DNA from 4 places in the Streptomyces sp. NPDC026673 genome. Region 1 is predicted to be linked to each of the others. Evidence: riboswitches for the same ligand, from Rfam matches in the RefSeq annotation. Region 1 holds a riboswitch; each other region holds the start of a gene.

What was found. Region 1 has a riboswitch for cyclic di-AMP ahead of AB0F62_RS00400 (M23 family metallopeptidase). Riboswitches for the same ligand answer to the same signal wherever they lie in the genome.
Positions count from the first base shown of each region.
Region 2: linked by a shared signal. The riboswitch ahead of AB0F62_RS21685 (M23 family metallopeptidase) and the one ahead of AB0F62_RS00400 (M23 family metallopeptidase) in region 1 are both predicted to bind cyclic di-AMP.
Region 3: linked by a shared signal. The riboswitch ahead of AB0F62_RS30665 (transglycosylase family protein) and the one ahead of AB0F62_RS00400 (M23 family metallopeptidase) in region 1 are both predicted to bind cyclic di-AMP.
Region 4: linked by a shared signal. The riboswitch ahead of AB0F62_RS38195 (C40 family peptidase) and the one ahead of AB0F62_RS00400 (M23 family metallopeptidase) in region 1 are both predicted to bind cyclic di-AMP.

Region 1 covers NZ_JBEZXR010000001.1:82,986-88,379, forward strand. Annotated here, with positions in the region: gene AB0F62_RS00390 (endonuclease/exonuclease/phosphatase family protein) at 1-330, shown strand, start outside; gene AB0F62_RS00395 (helix-turn-helix transcriptional regulator) at 384-1,268, opposite strand; cyclic di-AMP (ydaO/yuaA leader) riboswitch at 2,738-2,877, shown strand; gene AB0F62_RS00400 (M23 family metallopeptidase) at 3,219-4,163, shown strand; gene AB0F62_RS00405 (hypothetical protein) at 4,284-4,565, opposite strand; gene AB0F62_RS00410 (DUF6227 family protein) at 4,690-5,394, opposite strand, start outside.
Region 2 covers NZ_JBEZXR010000031.1:65,679-71,072, reverse strand. Annotated here, with positions in the region: gene AB0F62_RS21700 (GNAT family N-acetyltransferase) at 1-1,292, opposite strand, end outside; gene AB0F62_RS21695 (HPr family phosphocarrier protein) at 1,414-1,695, shown strand; partial or broken gene AB0F62_RS21690 (GntR family transcriptional regulator) at 1,887-2,611, opposite strand; gene AB0F62_RS21685 (M23 family metallopeptidase) at 2,867-3,631, opposite strand; cyclic di-AMP (ydaO/yuaA leader) riboswitch at 3,646-3,803, opposite strand; gene AB0F62_RS21680 (pitrilysin family protein) at 4,044-5,394, opposite strand, start outside.
Region 3 covers NZ_JBEZXR010000058.1:11,023-16,416, forward strand. Annotated here, with positions in the region: gene AB0F62_RS30660 (SAM-dependent methyltransferase) at 1-805, opposite strand, end outside; gene AB0F62_RS30665 (transglycosylase family protein) at 1,023-2,180, opposite strand; cyclic di-AMP (ydaO/yuaA leader) riboswitch at 2,185-2,374, opposite strand; gene AB0F62_RS30670 (aldo/keto reductase) at 2,998-4,005, shown strand; gene AB0F62_RS30675 (GNAT family protein) at 4,163-4,795, opposite strand; gene AB0F62_RS30680 (peptidylprolyl isomerase) at 4,889-5,386, shown strand.
Region 4 covers NZ_JBEZXR010000098.1:16,728-22,121, reverse strand. Annotated here, with positions in the region: gene AB0F62_RS38220 (8-amino-7-oxononanoate synthase) at 1-980, shown strand, start outside; gene AB0F62_RS38215 (DUF397 domain-containing protein) at 983-1,234, opposite strand; gene AB0F62_RS38210 (helix-turn-helix transcriptional regulator) at 1,250-2,101, opposite strand; gene AB0F62_RS38205 (ATP-binding protein) at 2,388-2,819, shown strand; gene AB0F62_RS38200 (GNAT family N-acetyltransferase) at 2,832-3,476, opposite strand; gene AB0F62_RS38195 (C40 family peptidase) at 3,554-4,027, opposite strand; cyclic di-AMP (ydaO/yuaA leader) riboswitch at 4,031-4,189, opposite strand; gene AB0F62_RS38190 (hypothetical protein) at 4,537-4,842, opposite strand; gene AB0F62_RS38185 (ATP-dependent Clp protease proteolytic subunit) at 4,849-5,394, opposite strand, start outside.

The sequences.
Region 1 (5,394 bases):
ACCGAGGTCAACACCTTCGTGAAGTCGCTGCTGGCCGCCGACAAGCACGCCAACGTCGTGGTCCTCGGCGACCTCAACGACTACGAGTTCTCCGACACGGTGTCCACGCTCACCTCGGGCGGCGTGCTGAAGGACCTGCTGACCACGCTCCCGAAGTCCGAGCGCTACACCTACGTCTACGAAGGCAACTCGCAGTCGCTGGACCACATCCTGCTCAGCCCGGCGCTGCGCGACTTCGACTACGACGTCGTCCACATCAACGCGGAGTTCGCCGACCAGGCGAGCGACCACGACCCGCAGATCGTCCGCATCAAGCCGGACGGCTGCTGACGCACCCATGGTGAGGGCGGCACCGGCGCGACGCCGGTGCCGCCCTCACGCCGTCACCGGGGGTCGGGCTCGGGGTCGGGGAACCCGCTCGCCGTCGCCTCGGATCCCGTCCAGGCGGCCAGCAGCTGCAGGGCCGCCTCGGACGTGGAGCCGGGTTCGGCCGTGTGGATGCACATGACCTGGTCGCTGTCGCCGGGGAAGAGCACGTTCTCGTACGACAGGGTGAGGTCTCCGACGACGGGGTGGTGGTAGAGCCGCACCCCGTGCGACTTCTGCCGCACGTTGTGGTCGGCCCACCAGGTGCGGAACTCGCCGCTCTTGATGGTCAGCTCGCCGACCAGCTCGGTCAGCCCCGGGTCGTCCGCGTGGCGCGCCGCGTCCAGCCGCAGGGCGGCGACCGTCTCGGCGGCGTGCTTGTCCCATTCGCGGTACAGGTCGCGCGCCGCGTCGTCGAGGAACATGAAGCGGGCGACGTTGCGGTCCCGGTGCGGAAGCGCGTCGAAGTCGGTGATCAGCGTGCGGGCCAGCCGGTTGGCGGCCAGTACGTCCGTGCGGCGGCCGACGACGAGCGCGGGGGTGCGGTCGTCGAGCAGGTCCAGTACGCGGTAGACCTCGGGGCGCACGCGCTGCGGCCGCTGCGGCCGGCGGCGGGGCGGGGTGCGGTGCCGCGCCAGCTCGAAGAGGTGCGCGCGCTCTGCGGCGTCCAGCCGCAGGGCGCGGGCGACGGCGTCCAGCACCGCCTCCGAGACATTGAGGTGCCGGCCTTGCTCCAATCGGGTGTAGTAATCGGTGCTCACCCCGGCCAGCCGCGCCAGCTCCTCCCGCCGCAACCCCGGCACACGGCGCGGCGCACCGCTGACGGTGATGCCGGCGTCCTGCGGGCTCAGCCGGTTCCTGCGGGCCCGCAGGAAGTCCCTGAGCTCGGCGTTGTGCTCCATGTGTTCCAGTATGGGCGGCCGATCATGAGGCGGCCCGGCGCGGATCGGCCCGCAGGTCACGTCCCGGGTCACGTCCCGGGCCGTGCCGTTGGGGGCGTCCGCGGTGGCGTCCGCGGTGACGTCCGCGGTGACGTTCCCCGGGGCGCGGCCGGGCGTGCGGCGCGGGCGTTCCTGGGCCGCACGCCCCGCCGGTGGGCGCGGTGGTCCGGTTCCGCGCGTACGGGGCCCGGCGCGGGTCGGGGCCCGCGTTCCGGCGGCATCGGCCGCACAGGGCGCCGTACGCGGTGCCGTGCACGATCCGCCCGGTCCCGCGGCGTGTCCTCCGGAGGCCCGCCCCGGAAGCCGCGTGTGCGCCTGCCGTGCGGCGCCCCGGGACGGGCCGGCCCGGGGTACATGGGAGGGGCCGACGCCACGGGGACGGGACGGGTCACCGGTGCCGCCCGCACCACCCAACTGCGGGCGTATGAGGGCCTGACCGTCAACACCCTGGAGACCTTCTGGGCCGCGGGGGTCGAACTCGCCGACGGCGACGGCCCGCTACATCGGCACCGAGGACGGGCTGCGCGAGGGCCTGGACGAGCTCGGCCGGCTCGGTGGCCGACAACCTCAACCCGGAATCCCCGGAAGCGGACTGAGCGGTCGTCCTCGCCCGGTTCACGGAGGGCGGAGTGCGCTGATGCGCAATTGGTCCCACGCCTGCAACCGGCTCGACGCCAGCCTCGCCCCGGTGTCCGCTTCGGTGTGGCCCGGCTCCCCGGGGGCGCCGCCCACGGCGGGCAGAGCCTGGGCGTCGCGGTGACCAGTGACGGGTGACCGGTGACCGGCGACTGGTGACCGGCGACTGGTGACCGGCGACGCCGCGGACCCGATCCGCTTCCCGACCGGACGCGATGCCCAACATGACCCGCTCCGGGCGGGTTTAGCCCTCGCGCGGCAGTCTGCATACGGCACCGGGGATGTCAACTGTGACGATCCTCACGACCCCCGCGCCTGGTTCCGCGACCGCCCCGAGGGTCGCGGCTCGGAACCCTCGCCCGCGCCGTCCGCCGCGGCCTCCGATTGCGCGGCCTCGCCGCGGTGCGCGCCGCAGGCCGCCAGGGCGCGTCCGGCGACCGCGCACTACGTCACGTTCTCCCCGGTCCCGCGGCGTGAAGTGCACGGAATGCTCTCGGCGCACCGCGGCGCCGACGTGGCGACCGGGCGTCTCGACGGCCGTCTGGGCCGCGCGTTGGGCGGCGGGATCCCGGGGTGACCATCACTCCTCGTGAGCAGGCCGCTCCCTTCCGCATAACGACTGACGCACACTCACATCTCCCGTAGGTCACGGCTGTCACGCCCTGATGTCCGTTAATGTCCTTTCCATCCCCATAGATTCCCGTCATGAACTCGCTTGAGTGGCTTGGAATTGGCGGGCGCCTCTATTAACGTTCGATAACGCAGCGCGGTCGTCCCGCCGCCGACAGGGCGGCGCCGTGCGCTTGCCGAATCCCGTCCGCGGGAACCGGGGAACCACTTCCTGGGGTGAATCGGGGGCCGTTCGCGGTCCTCGTAGGAGACCTTCCTGCTCCGAACCCGTCAGCTAACCCGGTAGGCGAGAAGGAAGGAAAGGAGCGCGCCCGAGTGGCGTCGAACGAGCCTGCCCTGATACCCGGACAGCAACAGGGGTCCGTCACCTCGTACCCCGAGTGGGACACCGCCGAGTGGAACATCGCAGCCGGCTGGAACCCCCCGGCTGCCGAGCAGGCGCCGCCGACGAAGAACGCGATCGACGGCTGGGACACCGGCCAGTGGAACATGGCCGCCGGCTGGTTCGAAGCCGCCAACGCCACGCAGTCCGAGGCCCCCACGCAGTCCGAGGCCGCCGCGGAGCACGAGCCCGTCACGGAGCCCGAGACCGGTGCCGCGGGCGAGGCGTACGAGACAGCCGCCGTCGCGCACCCGTTCGGCGAGATCGAGCCCGAGGACGGCCCGCAGTCCGGCGCCGCACTCTACGAAGGCCCGCAGGCCGAGCCGTGGAACCCCACCGAGGAGTCCACCGCCCCCGTGCGCGGCCGGCACCGCGTCGCCAAGCAGCGTTCCATGGGCCGCGGTTCCGCGGTCTTCGGAGTGGCGGCCGTGGCCGTGCTGGGCGTCGGAGGGGTCGCCACCGCCGAGGGCAAGAACCCGCTTCCCGTCTCCCTTCCCCACCTGCCCGACGCGTCCCAGCTGCCCGGCATCGGCGCCCTGGTCGACGACGACAGCGCCCCCGAGGCCAAGCCCGTCGCCGAGGCCCTGCGTCCCGACGCGGGGGAGGCGCTGCGCAACCGCATCCTCGACCAGGCCCAGCAGCAGCGGAACGCCGCCGACCGGGCCGCCAGGAACGCGGCGCAGCAGGAGGCCACCGCCAAGGCCGCCAAGTCCGCGGCGGCTGAGCGGGTCCGCGCCGAGGCCGCCGCCAAGAAGAAGGCCGCGGCGGAGGCGGCGAAGAAGCTCGAGGCCGAGCGCCTGGCCGAGCTCGCCAAGAGCTTCGTCAAGCCGGTCTCCTCGTACACGCTGACCGCCGGCTTCGGCGAGTCCAGCTCGCTGTGGGCCAACACCCACACCGGCCAGGACTTCGCCGCCCCGACCGGCACCCCGGTCAAGGCCATCCACAGCGGCACCATCACCGAGGCCGGATGGGCCGGTTCCTACGGCTACCGCATCATCCTGACCCTCGACGACGGCACCGAGCTCTGGTACTGCCACCTCTCCTCGATGATCGTCACCTCCGGCAAGGTCAACACCGGTGACACCATCGGCCGCGTCGGCGCGACCGGCAATGTCACCGGCCCGCACCTGCACCTGGAGGTGCGCCCCGGCGGCGGCGACCCGATCGGCCCGATGGGCTGGCTGCGCAGCAAGGGCATCTCCGTCTGAGTCCGTCCGGGGCAACCCGACGGCGAACGACGCCACAGACACCGGCGGCCTGGTGACACCCCCCGACACCAGTGCCGCCGGTCCGTCGTCTCCGCTCCCGCGGGCCCCCTCGCGGTCCGCCTAGGGAACGACGAAGTTGTACAGCTCCGAGACCCTCGGCGGCCCGCTCGGCTCCGGGAACCCGGACTCCTTGGCGGCGGGCATCATGATCTCCATGAAGGCCTCCAGCGCCTGCGCGGACTGCCACACATTGACCAGTCGCAGACCCTCGTTGGTGATCACGGCGGCATGCGAGAGCAGTCCCGCGGGAGGGTGCTCGGGCCCGAACCCCGCGCGGTGGTTCGCCTCCTCGTACTGCAGGGCCGTCACGCCGGGGAACTCGACCTCCGCCAGGACCGCCATGGGAACCTCCCGCCTCCCATCGACTCGCCTACGCCCCAATTTCCTCCGGCTGCACTCCGGCCGCAATCCGGCCGGGATCCCGCCGGGATCCCGCCGGGATCCGCGGCGTCCGGCTAGAGGGCGGCTAGAGGGCCTCGAGCCGTACGTCCGCGGAGTCGCAGGCCGCCGTCTCGTCGGCGTACACCTCGCACACCGGACGCCCGTCGGGGGTCATCGTGTGCTCGACCTCCCAGAGGCTGACCTCCTCACCGGTGGAAAGGAGGAAGGCGTGCTCGTACAGCGTCCAGCCGGCGACCCGGCCCGTGCCGATCCGGGTGTGCCGCCCGGTGACGTACGCGATGTCATGACCCACCGCCGAACCCAGCCGGGTGAGCAGCTCCTCGCCCGGCACGTCGGTGTTCTCGGCACGCCGCAGCACCCGCCAGGCATGCTCCGCGGAGTGGGCCTCCGTGTACTGCCGGGGCCCGGGTGTCAGCTCCATCGCCAACTGCGGCAGCCGGGCCAGCCACTCCGCCGCCTCCGCCTCCAGCTCCTCCGGCGAGGGCTCCCCGAAGCGCGCGTCGATCACGTGCTGGGCCGCGGCCAGCGTCGCCGGGTCGGAGTAGACCTCGTACAGCGGCTCGTCGCCGGGACCGGTGTTGTGCTCGATCTCCCACAGAAGCTGCGTGCTGCCGTCCGCCAGCAGGAACGCGTGCCGCAACGTCCGCCGGCTCAGCCGCCGCGGCGGTCCTTTGCGCTGCCGGAAGGAGGCCAGCTCCGTGCAGCCCATCAGCGCGGTCGCCAGCCGCCCCAGCACGTCGTCGTCGATGTCGAAGGCGTTCTGCGCCCT
Region 2 (5,394 bases), on a different contig from region 1:
CGGGCGAGGCGGTAGAACTTCCGCGGGTTGCCGAGGGTTTCGAGGTAGAGCAGGGCCACGTCGGTGGCCGGGTCGTCGTACCAGAACTGGAGGATGTCGTTGCCCGAGACGTCCGCCCGGTTGCCCGCCGAGACGAACGAGGACAGCCCGGCACCGCGCCGGCGCAGACCGGACAGCAGCGCGATGCCGATCGCCCCGGACTGGGTGAACAGGCCGAGCCGTCCGGCGTCCGGCGTCTCGGGGGAAAGCGAGGCGTTGAGGCGCACGTCCTCGGCGGAGTTGAGGATGCCGAAGGCATTGGGCCCGATGACGCGCATGCCGTACGAGTGGGCCTGCCGCACCAGGGCGCGCTGCCTGCGGAGGCCTTCGGCGCCGGACTCGGCGTAGCCGGAGGAGACCACCAGCAGGCCGAGGACGCCGTGCCGGCCGCATTCGGCGACGACCTCGGCGACGTTGTCGGCGGGTACGGCGACGACGGCGAGGTCGATGCTCTCGGGGATCTCGGCGACGGAGCGGTGGGCGGGTACGCCCTCGGGGTCGAGGGTGCGCAGGTCCTCGGGGAAGGAGCGGTTCACGGCGTGGACGCGGCCGGTGTAGCCGCCCGCGACGATGTGCCGGAGCACGCCGCGGCCGACGCTGCCGGGGCGGCGGCCGGTGCCGATGACCGCGACGGAGGAGGGGGCGAGCAGCCGCTGGACGGAGCGCGCCTCGGCGCGCTGCTCGCGGGCGCGCATGACGGCCAGGGACCGCTCGGTGGGCTCCAGGTCGCATTCGAGCCGGACGACGCCGTCGGTGAAACTCCGCTGCTGGGTGTAGCCCGCGTCGGTGAAGACCTTGATCATCTTTCGGTTGGCGGGCAGCACCTCCGCGATGAAGCGGCGGATGCCGCGCTCCCGGGCGACCGCCGCGATGTGCTCCATCAGGGCGGAGGCCACGCCGCGTCCCTGGTGCGCGTCCTGGACCAGGAAGGCGACCTCGGCCTCGCCGTCGTCGGTGCGGTCATAGCGCACGGTCGCGATGAACTCGCCGCCGACGAGGGCCGCCAGGCCGACGCGGTCGCGGTAGTCGTGGTGGGTGAAACGGTGCACGTCCCGGTCGGAGAGCCGGGGGTAGGGCGCGAAGAACCGGTAGTACTTGGACTCGTCGGAGACCTGCTCGTAGAAGCTGACCAGCCGTCCCGCGTCGTCGGGCGCGATGGGCCGCACGTGGGCGATCCCGCCGTCGCGCAGGACCACGTCCGCCTCCCAGTGGACCGGGTAGTCGCGCTCTGCGGCGGGCGGCGGCGTCGTCATGGGCCCAGCGTAAGGGCAGGGGGGCGCCGCGGGACGGGTGCGACGATGTGAGGGACGGGCCGCCGTCGGCGGCATGGCAGACTGGTCTAGACCTCCCTGGAACGATCCGAAGGGCAACACCATGGCTGAGCGCCGCGTCACCATCGGCTGGGCCGAGGGCCTGCACGCACGTCCCGCTTCGATCTTCGTCCGCGCCGCCACCGCCGCGGGCGTCCCCGTGACCATCGCCAAGGCGGACGGCGCACCCGTCAACGCAGCCTCGATGCTCGCCGTGCTGAGCCTCGGCGCCGCCGGCGGCGAGGAGGTCGTGCTCGCCTCGGACACCGAGGGGGCCGACGCGGCACTCGACGGCCTGGCCAAGCTGGTCTCCGAGGGGCTGGACGAACTCCCCGAGACCGTCTGAAGTCCCCGAAGCATCGCCGCAAGCCGCGGTACGGCGGTCGCGGTACGACGAAAGAGGCGGCCGCGAAAATCCGACCGGATTTCGCGGACCGCCTCTTCCCGTCGGCGGAACGAATTCCGCGCAGCGCGCAGCAGAATCGGGCACGGGAATAGCCCGCGCACCAATTCATAGAGTTGTATACGGCACTTCTGTTAAACGCGGACGCCCGATGTGTTTACGGCGTGTTTCCGATTCCTCACCGCGCCGCCGCCCCGCGCCCCGTCCGCTCCGGACGGCGCAGCCGGTGCGCCGGAGTCGCCCGCTCCACATGGGCCGCCATCAGCCGGCGGGCCCGCTCCGCGTCGCCGCGCGCCACCGCGTCCACGATCGCCCCGTGCTCCTCCCAGGACTCCACGGCACGGCCCGGGGTGTCCACCGCGTACACCCACGCGATCTTGTGCCGCAGCTGGGTCAGCAGCGCCACCAGGGTCGGGCTGCCGGACGCCTGGGCGAGCGTCTCGTGGAACCAGCCGTCCAGCGCGGGCAGGTCCGACAACTGCCGCTGGAGGGAACGCTCCTGGCCGAGCCGGACGAGCCCGCGCAGCACCTTCACATGCGCCTCGGTACGCCGCTGCGCCGCCCGCGCGGCCCCCAGCGGCTCCAGCAGGCCGCGGATGTCCAGCAGGTCGGCGGCCTCCTGCTCGGTCGGCTCGGCGACGGACGCCCCGGCGTGCCTGCGGGTCTGCACGAAGCCCTCGGACTCCAGGGTGCGCAGCGCCTCGCGCACCGGGACCCGGGACACCCCGTAGCGCTTGGCCAGCTGCTCCTCGGTCAGCCGGCTGCCGGGCGCGAAGAACCCGCTGATGATGTCGTCACGGATCGCCGTGCACACCGCCTGGGCCGCAATTCGGCGCCCCGCGCCGCCGGTCCCGTTCACGTCCGACCCCACATCGCAGGTTCCTTTCGGTGCGCGCCGACAGCCGTCGATTAATCCCCGCGTAACGGAGGAGCCGGCGTTTCTGCGGCGACTCTATTCCAGCACGGCGGCGATTCCGACGGCAGCCCTGAATTCATGGAACGTTTTTGGACAGTCCACGGCCGGGAAGCGCCGGGCACGCCGAAGGCCCCGGCGGGGGAACCGGGGCCTTCGTGTGGGGGGAGGGGAGTGGCTCGGATGCGGCTTTGACGCCGCTCAGATGCGGACGCCCTTGGAGCGCAGGTACGCCAGCGGGTCCACGTCGGCGCCGTAGGCCGGGGCCGTACGGGCCTCGAAGTGCAGGTGCGGACCGGTCACATTGCCGGTGGCGCCCGACAGGCCGATCTGCGAGCCGGCGGAGACGGTCTGACCCACCGACACGCCCAGCGACGACAGGTGGGCGTACTGGGTGTACATGCCGTCCGCGTGCCGGATCACGACGTTGTTGCCGTAGGAGCCGCCCCAGCCCGCCTCGACGACGGTGCCCGCGCCGACGGCGTGCACCGGGGTGCCGACGGAGGCCTGGAAGTCCACTCCGGTGTGGTAACCGGACGACCACAGGCTGCTGGTGGCGTGGTAGGGGGTGCCGATGGAGCCGGCGACCGGCGGCATCCAGCCGCCGAGCGTGCCGCGGGCCCCGGCACCGCTCCTCGCCGCACGCGAGGTGGCGGCCTCCCGGGCGGCCTTGGCCTTGGCCGCCTTGGCGGCGGCCTCCTTGGCGGCCCGCTCGCGGGCGACGGCCTTGGCGTGCGCGACCTGGGCCTCGTGGCGCTTGCGCGCGACGTCGGCGGCCTGGTGCTGGGCCGACGCCTGGTCGGCGAGGTGCGCCGCGAGGTCGCCGGCGACGGCGGCGCAACGGGCGAAGGCGGAACCGTCGGTCCTGGTGTCGGCGGCGGCCGCGGGCCCGACGAACGCACCGGTGGTCATGGCGGTCAGCGCGGCGGCGCCGGCCAGAGTGGAACGCATGGAGAACGACGCCATGGGCAGGCGGAGATCCTTTCCTTCCTTCTCGCCTACCGGGTTAGCTGACGGGTTCGGAGCAGGAAGGTCTCCTACGGGCGGCGCACGCCGCCCGATTCACCCCAGGGGACATCACAGGTGGGTCCCCGGCTCCCCAGGCTCACGCCCGACGGGGACTCGGCGATCGTTGCTCCGGTGCCGCGGGTGGCGGCTGCTTCCGCCGGACAACCCGAGGACGCTAACCGGGCGTTGCGCCCGGCTCCAAAAAAATCCGGCAATATGTGCCGGATGCCACACCGGGACCCAAGCCGCCGCAACGGAACGTGATCGGAGTCACGGGCGGGCTCGTACGGCACCGACCGGGCGCCCCGCCTCCGCCCGGGCACGCCGCGGCCCCGGGCGCCACAGGGGCTCCCGGGGCCGCGGCCGGGGGCTAGGCTCCCGTGACGACCTCGACCGGGCCGATGCCCAGCTCGCGGACGGGGCCGGCGATGGCGGACGCGTCCCCGACGAGGACGACGACGAGCCGGTCCAGCGGGAAGGCGTTGACCGCCGCGGCCGTCGCCTCGACCGTGCCGGTCGCGGCGAGGCGCTCGTAGAGCCGGGCCTGGAAGTCGTCCGGCAGATACTGCTCGACCTGGTCGGCGAAGGTCCCCGCCACCGCCGAGGCGGTCTCGTAGCGCAGCGGGGCGACGCCCACCAGGTTCTGGACGGCGACGTCACGCTCCTCGTCGGTCAGGCCGTCCGCCGCCAGGGTCTGCAGCACCTGCCAGGCGTCGGCCAGCGCGGGGGCCGTGACGTCGGTCGCCACGGACCCGCTGATGCCGAGCAGGGAGGCACCGGTGCCCTCGGGGGTGGAGAGCAGCACCTGACCGAAGGCCCGCACGCCGTAGGTGTAGCCCTTCTCCTCGCGCAGGACGCGGTCCAGGCGGGAGGTCAGCGTGCCGCCGAGGCAGTACGTGCCGAGCACCTGGGCGGCCCACACGGGGTCGTGGCGGTCGGCGCCCGCCCGGCCGACGAGCACCTGGGTCTGGACGGAGCCGGGCCGGTCGACGATCACGACCCGCGCGGTGTCGTCCGCGGTGATCGAGGGCAGCGGGCGGCGCTCGGCGGGCTTGCCGCTCCACTCCCCCACCGTGCCCTCCAGGAGCGCCTCCAGATCGATCCCGGCGAGATCACCGACCACGACGACGGTGGAGGTGGACGGCCGCACGTGCGTGTCGTAGAAGGCGCGGACGGCGGACGCGTCGATGCGCGCGACCGTCTCCTCGGTGCCCTGGCGCGGCCGGGAGCAGCGCAGGTCGGCGGCGAAGAGCTCCTTGGACAGCGCCATGGCGGCGCGCCGCGCGGGGTTGGCCAGCTCGTGCGGGATCTCGTCGAGGCGGTTGCCCACCAGCCGCTCGACCTCGTCCTCCGGGAACGCCGGGGCGCGCAGCGCGTCGGCGAGCAGGCCCAGGGCCTTGTCCAGACGCGAGGCGGGCACCTCCAGGGAGACCCGCACACCGGGGTGGTCGGCGTGGGCGTCGAGAGTGGCCCCGCAGCGCTCCAGCTCGGCGGCGAACTCCTCCGCGCTGTGCTTGTCGGTGCCCTCGGACAGCGCGCGGGCCATGATCGTGGCGACGCCGTCCAGGCCCTCCGGCTCGGCGTCGAGCGGCGCGGAGAGCAGCACCTCGACGGCGACGACCTTCTGGCCGGGGCGGTGGCCGCGCAGCACGGTCAGCCCGTTGGGCAGCGTGGACCGCTCGGGTGCCGGGAAGTCCCACGGCTTGGGCTGCCCCGGCCGG
Region 3 (5,394 bases), on a different contig from region 1:
TGCGGCCGACGCCCGCGAACCCGCTGAAGACGACCGGGTCGAGTTCGTCGTCCGTGCCGCTGGGCCGCCACAACGGCGCGGAGACCAGGCCCGGTTCCACGAGGTCGAACCCGTCGAAGAAGCGCTCCACCTCGGCGCGCGAGCGCATGATCAGCGGCGAACTGGCGCTGCGGTAGACGTTCTCGACCTTCTCCCCCTCCTCGGGGCGGCGCGGGCCGCCCTCGACCGAGGCGTGGGTGACGACGAGCAGGCTCCCGGGGGCGAGCGCGTCCCGGAGCTCGGCGACGGCCTTGGCCGGCTCGTCCGCGTCCTCGAGGAAGTGCAGGACGGCGACGAGCAGCAGCGCGACGGGGCGGTCCAGGTCGATCAGCCGCCGGACCTCCTCGCTGTCGAGGATGTCACGCGGGGTACGGAGGTCGGCGGCGACGATGGCGGCGTTGTCGCGGCCCTCCAGCACGGCACGGCTGTGGGCGACGGCGACCGGGTCGTGGTCCACGTAGACGACGTGCGCGCCGGGGTCGGCGGCGTGGGCGACCTCGTGGACATTGCCGAAGGTCGGTATCCCGGAACCGATGTCGAGGAACTGCGTGATGCCCTGGTCGACGGCGAAGCGCACGGATCTGCGCATGAAGGCGCGGTTGGCCTGCATGATCTTCGGCAGCCCCGGAAAGGCCTCGATGGCCCGCCGTCCCGCCTCCCGGTCGACCTCGAAGTTGTGCGAGCCGCCCAGGTAGTAGTCGTAGATGCGGGACACGCTCGGCACGGAAAGGTCGATGCCTTGCGGGGCCCAGGCAGGACGCTCCATCAACGGCTCCAGCTCGTCGGGGATCAGGGCGACTGGTCGTGGACACGACCATGTGCGACAGAGGCTACTGATCGACCGTTCGAGAGGAAACAAGAAATGGAAATATTCGATCCGTTTTCGGTCACAGACCAAAGGCATGTGCCCTGTTCCCCGGGAACGGGAACAGGGCACATGCTACCGCCGGATGACGGTGGATCAGTTCGATCAAGCAGTTCGATCAGACGTTGACGCCGTGGGCGCGCAGGTACGCCAGCGGGTCGATGTCGGAACCGAAGTCGGGGGTGGTGCGCACCTCGAAGTGCAGGTGCGGACCGGTGACGTTGCCAGTGGCGCCCGACAGGCCCAGCTGCTGCCCGGCGGAGACGGTCTGGCCGGCCGAGACCGACAGCGAGGACAGGTGGGCGTACTGCGAGTACCGGCCGTCGGCGTGCTTGACGACGACCTGGTTGCCGTACGAGCCGCCCCAGCCCGCGGAGACCACGGTGCCGGAGGCGATCGACTTCACCTTGGTGCCGGTGGAGGCGATGAAGTCCACACCGGTGTGGTAGCCCTTCGACCACATGGCGCCGGCCTGGTGGTAGGCGGTGCCCAGGGTCACGCGGTCGAGCGGGGCGGTGTAGCCGGAGGTGCTGGCGGCCTTGGCGACGGCCGGCTTGGCGGCCGGGGCGGCCTTCGCGGCGTTGGACGCGGCCTTGGCGACGGCCTTCTCGCCCAGGGACAGGACCTGGCCCGGGTAGATCAGGTTCGGGTTGCCGCCGATGACGGACTTGTTGTTGCCGTACAGCTTCTGCCAGCCGCCCTCGACCGACTGGGCGTCGGCGATCTTGGAGAGGGTGTCGCCGCCCGCGACCTTGTAGGAACCGCCGGCGCTCTTCGCGGCGGAGGCGGCGGGCTTGTGCGCCTCGGCCTTCTTGGCGGGAGCGGTGGTGGCGGGCTTGGCGGCCGGCTTGGCGGGGGTACCCGAGACGCTCGCGGGGGTGGCCGACGGGTTGGCCATCGCCTTCGTCAGACCGGCCTTGGGGCCGCACACGGGCCAGGCCTGCGGGCCCTGGGTCGCGAGGACCTTCTCGGCGACGGCGATCTGCTCCGCCTTGGTGGCGAGGTCGGCGCGCGGGGCGTACTTGGTGCCGCCGAAGCCGGCCCAGGTGCTCTGCGTGAACTGCAGGCCGCCGTAGAAGCCGTTACCGGTGTTGATGGACCAGTTGTTGGTGCTCTCGCAGGCCGCGACCTTGTCCCAGACGCTCACGGGCGCGGCGTGGGCACCGGCGGCACCGACGATCGGGAGCGCCACGGCGGCACCCGTGGTGCCGGCGATCGCGCTGATACGGGTCAGGCGGATGTTGCGGGGACGACGGTGCTTTCCCTTACCGGGCATGCCGAATTCCTCTCCGACGCCTGCGAGGTGAGCTGTCGGGTTCGGGCTGGAGATGCCCGGCCGCAATGCGGCATGCCAAATAAAGGCACGTCGCTGCGACTTCACCCCAAGCCGTCCCGTGACCAACGGGAACGGCACTTACCTTGGGTCCCCCGCTCCTGCCGTGCGGTCTTGTCATCCGGCGTCCGGGCAGCGGCAGGACTAGGCGTTCTACCCGGAAGAATCTCGCAGGCATTTGTCCTGCGAGATCTGGAAGCTAAACGACGGAATCCTTCCGGAGCAAGGAGCGGAATCACGTGCCCCGAATACCCGCAAGTCGATCAATCACATCTGTGACTTTCGGTGAGAAGTGTCCGCTCTGCGTAGGCGAAAATATGGCCGGCGGTAATCCCGCGCTATCACACGGTGAAAACGAGAGGGAAAATTCGACGCTCGGTCGCCCGGAACCTCCGCAGCGTGTTCGCCGCGTGACACGCATCACGCATCGATTCCCGGCGCATGCACTGTGGGGGCATATGTCCGGTTAAGCACCTTAATGCCGGATAAGACATGAGGTGGATCGATCCAACCCGCCGCCGGGCAACGCCCCCTGACCCCCCGCCCGGCACAACGCCCCCACGAGGCAACCGCCGAGGCGTCCGGTCGATTCCCGCCGACGGCGACACAACCCGGCGAAGGGTGTGACGTGGGCCACAACTCCCCTTCCGCCGGGGCGCGCAGAAGAGCCGACGTCCGGAAAACGGACGTGACAGGGCCGATTCGGCGACGGTAGCCTCCCAATCCCGCACATTTTCTTACATCGCCCGGGAGCCTTCGCGTGCCCTATCTCGCCGCCGACGACCGCTACGCCTCGATGGAATACCGCAGGACCGGGCGCAGCGGGGTCCTGCTGCCCGTCGTGTCCCTGGGCCTGTGGCACAACTTCGGCGACACCTCTCCGCTGGAGACCCAGCGCGCGGTGCTGCGCCGCGCCGTGGACCGTGGCGTGGTTCACATCGACCTGGCCAACAACTACGGCCCGCCCGCCGGATCCGCCGAGGCGAACTTCGGCACCCTCTTCGCCCAGGACTTCCGTCCGTACCGCGACGAGCTCTTCATCGCCACCAAGGCCGGCTACGACATGTGGCCCGGCCCCTATGGCGAATGGGGCAGCCGCAAGTACCTGCTCTCCTCCCTCGACCAGTCCCTGGGCCGCATGGGCCTGGACTACGTCGACGTCTTCTACTCGCACCGCTTCGACCCGGACACGCCCCTGGAGGAGACCATGGGCGCCCTGGACTCCGCGGTCCGCCAGGGCAAGGCCCTGTACGCGGGCATCTCCAACTACCCCGCCGAGGCACACCGCCGCGCCACGGAGATCCTGCGCGAACTGGGTACCCCGCTCCTGATCCACCAGGCGGCGTACAGCATCCTCCAGCGCGAGCCGGAGGCCGGCGTCCTCGACGCCGTCGGCGACACCGGCACCGCTCTGATCGCCTACTCCCCGCTCGCCCAGGGCCAGCTCACCGACCGCTACCTCGACGGCGTCCCGGCCGACTCGCGGATGGCGCTCGGCCACTTCCTCAAGCGCGACGCCCTGACCGACCGGAAGCTCGCCTTCCTGCGCGCCCTCGACAAGCTCGCCGGCGAGCGCGGCCAGACCCTCGCCCAGCTGGCCCTGGCCTGGGTGCTCCGCGACCCGCGGGTCGTGTCGGTCCTCATCGGCGCGAGCAGCGTCGCACAGCTCGACCAGAACCTCGCCGCCCTCGACGCGGGCCCGCTCAGCGCGGAAGAGCTCGCCGAGATCGACCGCCTCTCGGCGGAGGCGGGTGTCGAGATCCCGTAGGTCGGACATCCCCCGCGCAACCGATCGGGCCGGCTCCCCCGGGAGCCGGCCCGATCGCGCGGTCAACGGCCTCGGCCGTGCCCCCGGCGGCCGTGGCCCCACCCTTCGACGGCCTTGTCACCGCACCTTGGCCGAGGGCGCCGGCGGACCGCGGCGCTCAGGTGAGCCGGGCCTCCAGGGCGGAGCGGACGCCGTGCCACTCCTCACGGAGGATCGAGAAGTACGCGCTGTCGCGGACGGTGCCGTCGACGGCGAGGGTGTGGGCGCGACGGATGCCCTCGAAGCGGCCGCCGATCCGTTCGATCGCCGCGCGGGAGCGCGCATTGCGCGCGTCCGTCTTCAGAGTGACGCGGAGCACACCCCACACGTCGAAGGCGTGCGTGAGCAGCAGCAGCTTCGCCTCGGTGTTGCAGGGGGTGCGCTGCGCGGACGCGCCGAGCCAGGTGCTGCCGATCTCGGCGACGGTGGGCACCGCGCCGCTGCGGGGCACGGAGCGGCCCGCGGGCCAGGCGGGCGTGGCCGTCCAGTAATCGAGGTCGAGGAAGCGGGTGGAGCCGACCAGGGTGTCGCGCTGCACGTCCCGCACGGCGAACGGGAGCGCGGCCCCGGTCGCCTGCTCCTGGAGGGCTTCCTCGATGTACCGCGCCATCGTGTCGTGGTCGTCGGGCACCTTCGTGAAGGCGTAGGTGTCGCGGGATTCGGTGGCGGCGCGCAGCAGCCCGTCCGTGTGAGCGGCGCCGAGCGGCTCCAGGCGGACGTGCTTGCCTTCCAAGGTCACGGGTTCGGGCATGCCCCGGATGGTGCTGTGCCACCCGTGCCCCGGTCAAACCCGTTTCCGCGGGGCGCGTCCGGAGTCCGCTGTGCCGGATGCGAAAATGGGGGCATGAACAGCAACGACGTGTTCTTCGACATCACGATCGACGGCGAGCCCGCCGGACGGATCGTGTTCACCCTGTTCGACGACGTGGTCCCCAAGACCGCGCGGAACTTCCGTGAGCTCGCCACCGGCGAGCACGGCTTCGGTTTCGAGGGCTCGCACTTCCACCGCGTGATCCCCGACTTCATGCTCCAGGGAGGCGACTTCACCGCCGGCAACGGCACCGGTGGCAAGAGCATCTACGGTGAGAAGTTCGCCGACGAGAACTTCCAGCTCAAGCACACCAAGCCCGGCCAGCTCTCCATGGCCAACGCGGGCCCGAACACCAACGGCTCGCAGTTCTTCATCACCACGATCGTCACCGACTGGCTCGACGGCAAGCACGTGGTCTTCGGCGAGGTCGTCGAGGGCATGGACGTCGTCAAGAAGATCGAGTCGCTCGGCTCGCGCACCGGCGCGACCAGCGCCCGCGTCGAGATCTCCAAGTCCGGCACGGTCGCCTGACCCGGTTC
Region 4 (5,394 bases), on a different contig from region 1:
ACGCCTGCCTGCGCTGGGGCGCCGGCTCCACCGGTTCGCGGCTGGTCACCGGCAGCACCGAGCTGCACGCCGAGCTCGAGGCCGAACTGGCCGCCTTCTGCGGCTTCGAGGCGGCACTCGTCCTCGCGTCCGGCTATGCGGCCAACCTCGCCGCGGTCACCGCCCTGTCGGGTGAACCGGGCACGCTGATCGCCTCCGACAGCGGCAACCACGCCTCGCTCATCGACGGTTGCCGGCTCTCCCGGGCCGCCACGGAGGTCGTGCCGCACGCCGATCCCGACGCCCTGCGCAAGGTGTTCGCCGGGCACGAGGGCCCGATGCTGGCCGTCACCGACTCCGTCTTCTCGGTGGACGGCGACGCCGCCCCGCTCGGGGCGCTGGCCGCGGTCTGCCGCGAGCAGGGTGCCGCGCTGCTGGTGGACGACGCCCACGGCCTCGGGGTGCTCGGCCCCGGGGGCAGCGGGGCCGCCGCGGAGGCCGGTCTCGCGGGAGCGCCCGGGCTGGTGTGCACCGCCACGCTCTCCAAGTCGCTGGGCAGTCAGGGCGGCGTCGTGCTGGGGCCGGCCCGCGTCATCGGGCACCTGGTCAACGCCGCGCGGACATTCATCTTCGACACCGGCCTGGCCCCGGCGGCGACCGGGGCCGCCCTGGGTGCGCTGCGCCTGCTGCGCCGCGAGCCGGAGCGCGCCGTACGGGCCCGGGCGGTCGCCCGCGAGCTGTACGAGCGCCTGGTGGAGGCGGGGCTGGACGCCACCGCGCCGGACGCGTGCGTCGTGTCGGTGCGGGCGCCGTCGGCCGAGGCGGCCGTGGCCTGGGCCGCGCGGTGCCGCGAGGCGGGTCTGGCGGTGGGCTGCTTCCGGCCGCCGTCCGTGCCCGACGGCATCTCGCGGCTGCGGCTCACCGCGCGGGCGGACCTGACGGACCGGGAGATCGGCGACGCCGTGGGGACGATCGTCCGTACGGCGCCGCCGGGCCCCTGAGTTCAGGGGCGGTGGGTGAGGGTGCCGGTCGTCACGGCGGCGAGGAACTCCGCCCATGTCGAGGGGGGAAAGAGCAGGGCGGGGCCGCGCACATCCTTGGAGTCGCGTACGGCGAGCTGTCCCGAGAGCGGCCCGTCCCCGATGAGGGCCGCCTCGACGCAGTTGTTCGCCGCCGTGCTGTAGCTGCTGCGTCGCCAGTTCACGCCGCAGAGGGACGCACTGGAGGTGACGTACTGAGGCAGTGCGTTGGACATTGGGGGTGTGCCTCCTTACGCGCCTTTGCCGATGCCGGAGATGAAGGACAGCGACTGTTCACTCGACAGGGCGTGGGAGCGCAATCGATTGAAGGCAGCACCGTACGCCCTGACATCCTCTTGCTGATCCAGATAGAGACTACTCGTCAAATGGTCGAGAACAACCACGTCGAGATCGGCAATGCGCGGAAATGAGAAGATTACGAAAGGCCCGGTGACGCCTATATGCCCACCGGCCGAGAAAGGCAGCACCTGCAGATGCACATGAGGCAGTGAACCCAGCTCGACAAGATGGCTCAATTGCGCCGCCATCACCCCCGGCCCCCCGACCCTGCGCCGCAGCACCGCCTCGTCCAGCACCGCCCACAGCTCCAGCGGGGGATCCGCGCGCAGCACCGCCTGGCGGGCCATCCGCACCTGCACCAGCGTCGCGATCTGCCGCGGACCGAGCTGCGGCAGGACGGAGCGGGTCAACTCGCGGGCGTAGTCGGGGGTCTGCAGCAGTCCCGGCACCACGGTGGTCTCCAGGGTGCGCGCCCGGCAGGCGTCGGTCTCCAGGGAGATGAAGTCCCGGTAGGCGGAAGGGAGTTCCTCGCGGAACTCATGCCACCAGCCGCGCCGGTCGCCCTCGCCCGCGAGCGCGGCCAGCATCTCCCGCAGCCGCTGGTCGCGCACCCCGTAGACGTCCAGCAGCGCCGTGACGTCCTCGGGGCGCACTCCGCTGCGGCCGGTCTCGATCCGGCTGACCTTGGACTGGTGCCACCCCAGCCGCTGGGCGGCCTCGCCGCTCGTGAGCCCTGCCGTGTCGCGCAGACGACGCAATTCCGAGCCGATCTTGCGGCGGCGTACCGCCGGCACCTGCTGCATGGTGTGTGCACCTCCCGGTTCCCGGCACCCCCGCCGGTCCCCGAGCGAAGTCTGCCGCGCAAATACGTTCTCTCGTAGCAGAGTTCACCGCTTTGGGCGACAGATATATGCATATAGCTGTGGTGACACCGGATTAAGGGCACGATGAGTGACACTCTGGCGCGTGAGTGCCGTCCGGATCGTGCCGCGCGGAAGGCGGGGCACGGCGCCGTCGGCTGCCGCGCGTACGGCCACGGGCGCGGCCGCGTCGGAGTCCTGGGCACGGCGGGAAAGGGACAGCGTCGCCATGGCAGACCACCAGGAAGCATCCGTCACCCTGCCGAGCGACCCTGCCTCGGTCCCCGCGGTACGTCGCTACGTGAGCGACCTGCTGGCGGAGTGGGGCATGCCGGATGACTCGGAACCCGCCGACTCCGTACGGCTCATCGTCTCCGAACTCGCGACCAACGCCGTGCTGCACACCCTCGGTCAGTCGCCGACGTTCACCCTCGACATCCAGCTGGACCGCGACGAGCAGCTGCGCATCGGGGTCACCGACAGCCACCCGCGGTGGCCGCGGAGACTGCCCGCGGCCGTCCAGCAGGACAACGGCCGGGGCATGGTGATTATCCGTCATCTCACGGCGGAGGCGGGCGGCACGCTCCTGGTCACGCCCACCCCCGAGGGCGGCAAAACGGTGTGGATCAGCCTCCCCTGGGCCGCCGCCGCCGTCGAGTGACCCCGGTGGCCCTCACTCCTCCCGGGTGAGCAGCAGCGCTTCCGCGCCCATCGGCACGAAGCCCGCGGCCGTGAACGCCCGCACGCTCGCGGCGTTGCCCGGGGCGATCTGCGCCCACACGGTCTCCCCGTCCGGGACGAGATGCCGCGCCGCCAGGGCCAGCCGGCGGCCGAGCCCGGCGCCGCGCGCCCCCGGGTCTACCTCCACGGCCGCCTCCCAGCGGCCCGCCACACCCCGGCCCGTCAGGACCGTGCCCCCGGGCACCGTCCACGCCCGTACGGCGTCGCGGTGCCGCAGGGCCCGCACGATCCGTGGATGTCCCCGGTCGCCGGTCTCCCGCAGGGCCGGGCCCGGGCCGGACGGCGGCGGTCCGGGCAGCGCGGGCGCGGCGGTGAGGAGGTCGACGTTGTTCACCGCGCGGCCCAGGAGCCCGCACAGCGCGGTGAGGAACGGCGGATTGAGCGGCGCCGAGAGGTCACCGGGCGGCAGGAGCCCGCGGATCCGTTCGGCGTCGGCGTCCGCGAAGACCACGGTGTGGGCGGTGAAGGCGATCACCCCGGCATCGCGCGGCCCGGGCTGCGGCACGATCGTCACCGAGCCGTCCGCGGGCGGGAAGAGGCCCGCGGCGGCATCGGCGAGGATCCGTTCGAGCGTCATGCCGGCACGCTACCGCCACGTCCACGGCGCCGGTCGCGTTGCCCGGGAGCCCCGGCTCCCGGGCAACGCGACCGGGGTCACCTCACCCGGCCGTACCAGACGCTGCGGCTCCAGATCTTCTCCAGCCGCACCTTTCCGCCTGGCTTGGGGGAGTGCCAGATCTTCCCGTGCCCCGCATACATCCCCACGTGGTAGATGTTGCTCCCGTAGTGGAAGAAGACCAGGTCACCACGGGTCCGCGCGGACTTCCGGATGTGCCGGACGCTGTTGTACTGCGCCGCCGCGGTGCGCGGGAGCTTCTTGCCCACCTTCTTGAAGGAGTAGAAGGTGAGCCCCGAGCAGTCGAACCGGCGCGGGCCGGCGGCCCCGTACGCGTACGGCGCTCCCCTCTTGGACGCCGCGATCTTCAGTGCCTTGGCGGAGACCGTCGCCGCGTCGGCCTGCTGGGCGAGGTCCGGCAGTACCGCGGGACCGGCCACGGCGGCCGCCGTGAGGGCGGAGGCCGCCCCCAGCCGGCACAGCACCGCGGACATGGCTGTCGGCGCACTCATGCGCAACCCTTCGTCGTCCGCCTGCGAAGGATGACCTGTCGGGTTCGGGCAGGCGAAGATGCCCGGCCGCTGCTGCGGCTTCACCCCAAGGGACCGGCGATGGCGCCGGTCCCGTCCTGCTCGGGTCCTCCGCTCCTGCCGATGCGTCGGTGTCGACCTGGCATCCGCGGCGGCGGCAGGATTCGGCGTCCGCGCGGACCGCCCCGCCGGGATGACGGGGGCTTGTCGTCGAAGGGATGATCACCCACCGAAGCGGCCGATTCCCAGCACAACCGGTCGAATGTGAGTCTCTTCACGACTCACCTATTCGGGTGGACTCCGCGGCGGGGGACTCTGTCTGACGAGTCGAAAGGAGTCGAACACCTGGGATGGAGTGCCGTATTCCCCATGTGTGCGGCCATATCGCGCAAGTCGGGGACACTCGGGCGTCCACGGCAAGTACAACGATCGGGCGAGTCCATTCGGTTCGAGTTCGCGCCGCTCGAACGGACCAGTGCGGTGACGCTCCGTCAGCGTGGCCGGGGTGAGGGCAAGGTCACCTGGCCGGCTCGGCGTTCGCCGTCGAGCACCCGCAGGGCCCGTTCCATGGTCCCCGTGTGCACCTCGTTCTCCCCGCGCATGTGCATCAATGTCAGCGCGTCACGCAGCTCCGCCGCCCGTCCCACCAGGGCCTGCGCGGCGCGCAGTGCCCCGTAGGTGTCCCGGGAGCGGGACGGATTGATCCGGCCCAGCAGGTCCACGACCTCCAGATAGGCGTCGATGAGTTCGCCCTCGGCCCGGGTCAGGGCCGGGAGCGGCGGAAGTTCGGGCACCACGGCCGGTCACCGCAGGGTGCGCGGGGCGCGGCCGGCGTCGCCCTTGCGGCTCAGCGTCAGCCGGTCGACCAGGCCGTAGGCCACGGCCGACGGGGCGTCAAAAATCGTGTCCCGCTCGATGTCGGCCCGGATCCGCTCCGGTTCCCGGCCGGTGTGACGTACCAGCAGCTCCTCCAACTGTTCCCGTCGGCGAAGCAGTTCCCTGGCCTGGATCTCCAGGTCCGCCGTGGTGCCCTGGATCGCCTCCGCGAACGACGGCTGGTGGATCAGCACCCGCGCGCCGGGGGTCGCCATCCGCTTGCCGGGCGCTCCGGCGGCGAGCAGGACCGCCGCCGCCGAGGCGGCCTGGCCGACGCACACCGTCGACACGTCGCAGGTGACGAACTGCATGGTGTCGTAGATCGCGGTCATGGCGGTGAAGGACCCGCCGGGGGAGTTGATGTAAAGCGAGATGTCCCGCTCCGGCGAGGTGGCCTCCAGATGGATCAGCTGGGCCATCACGTCGTTCGCCGAGGTGTCGTCGATGGGCGTCCCGAGGAGCACGATCCGCTC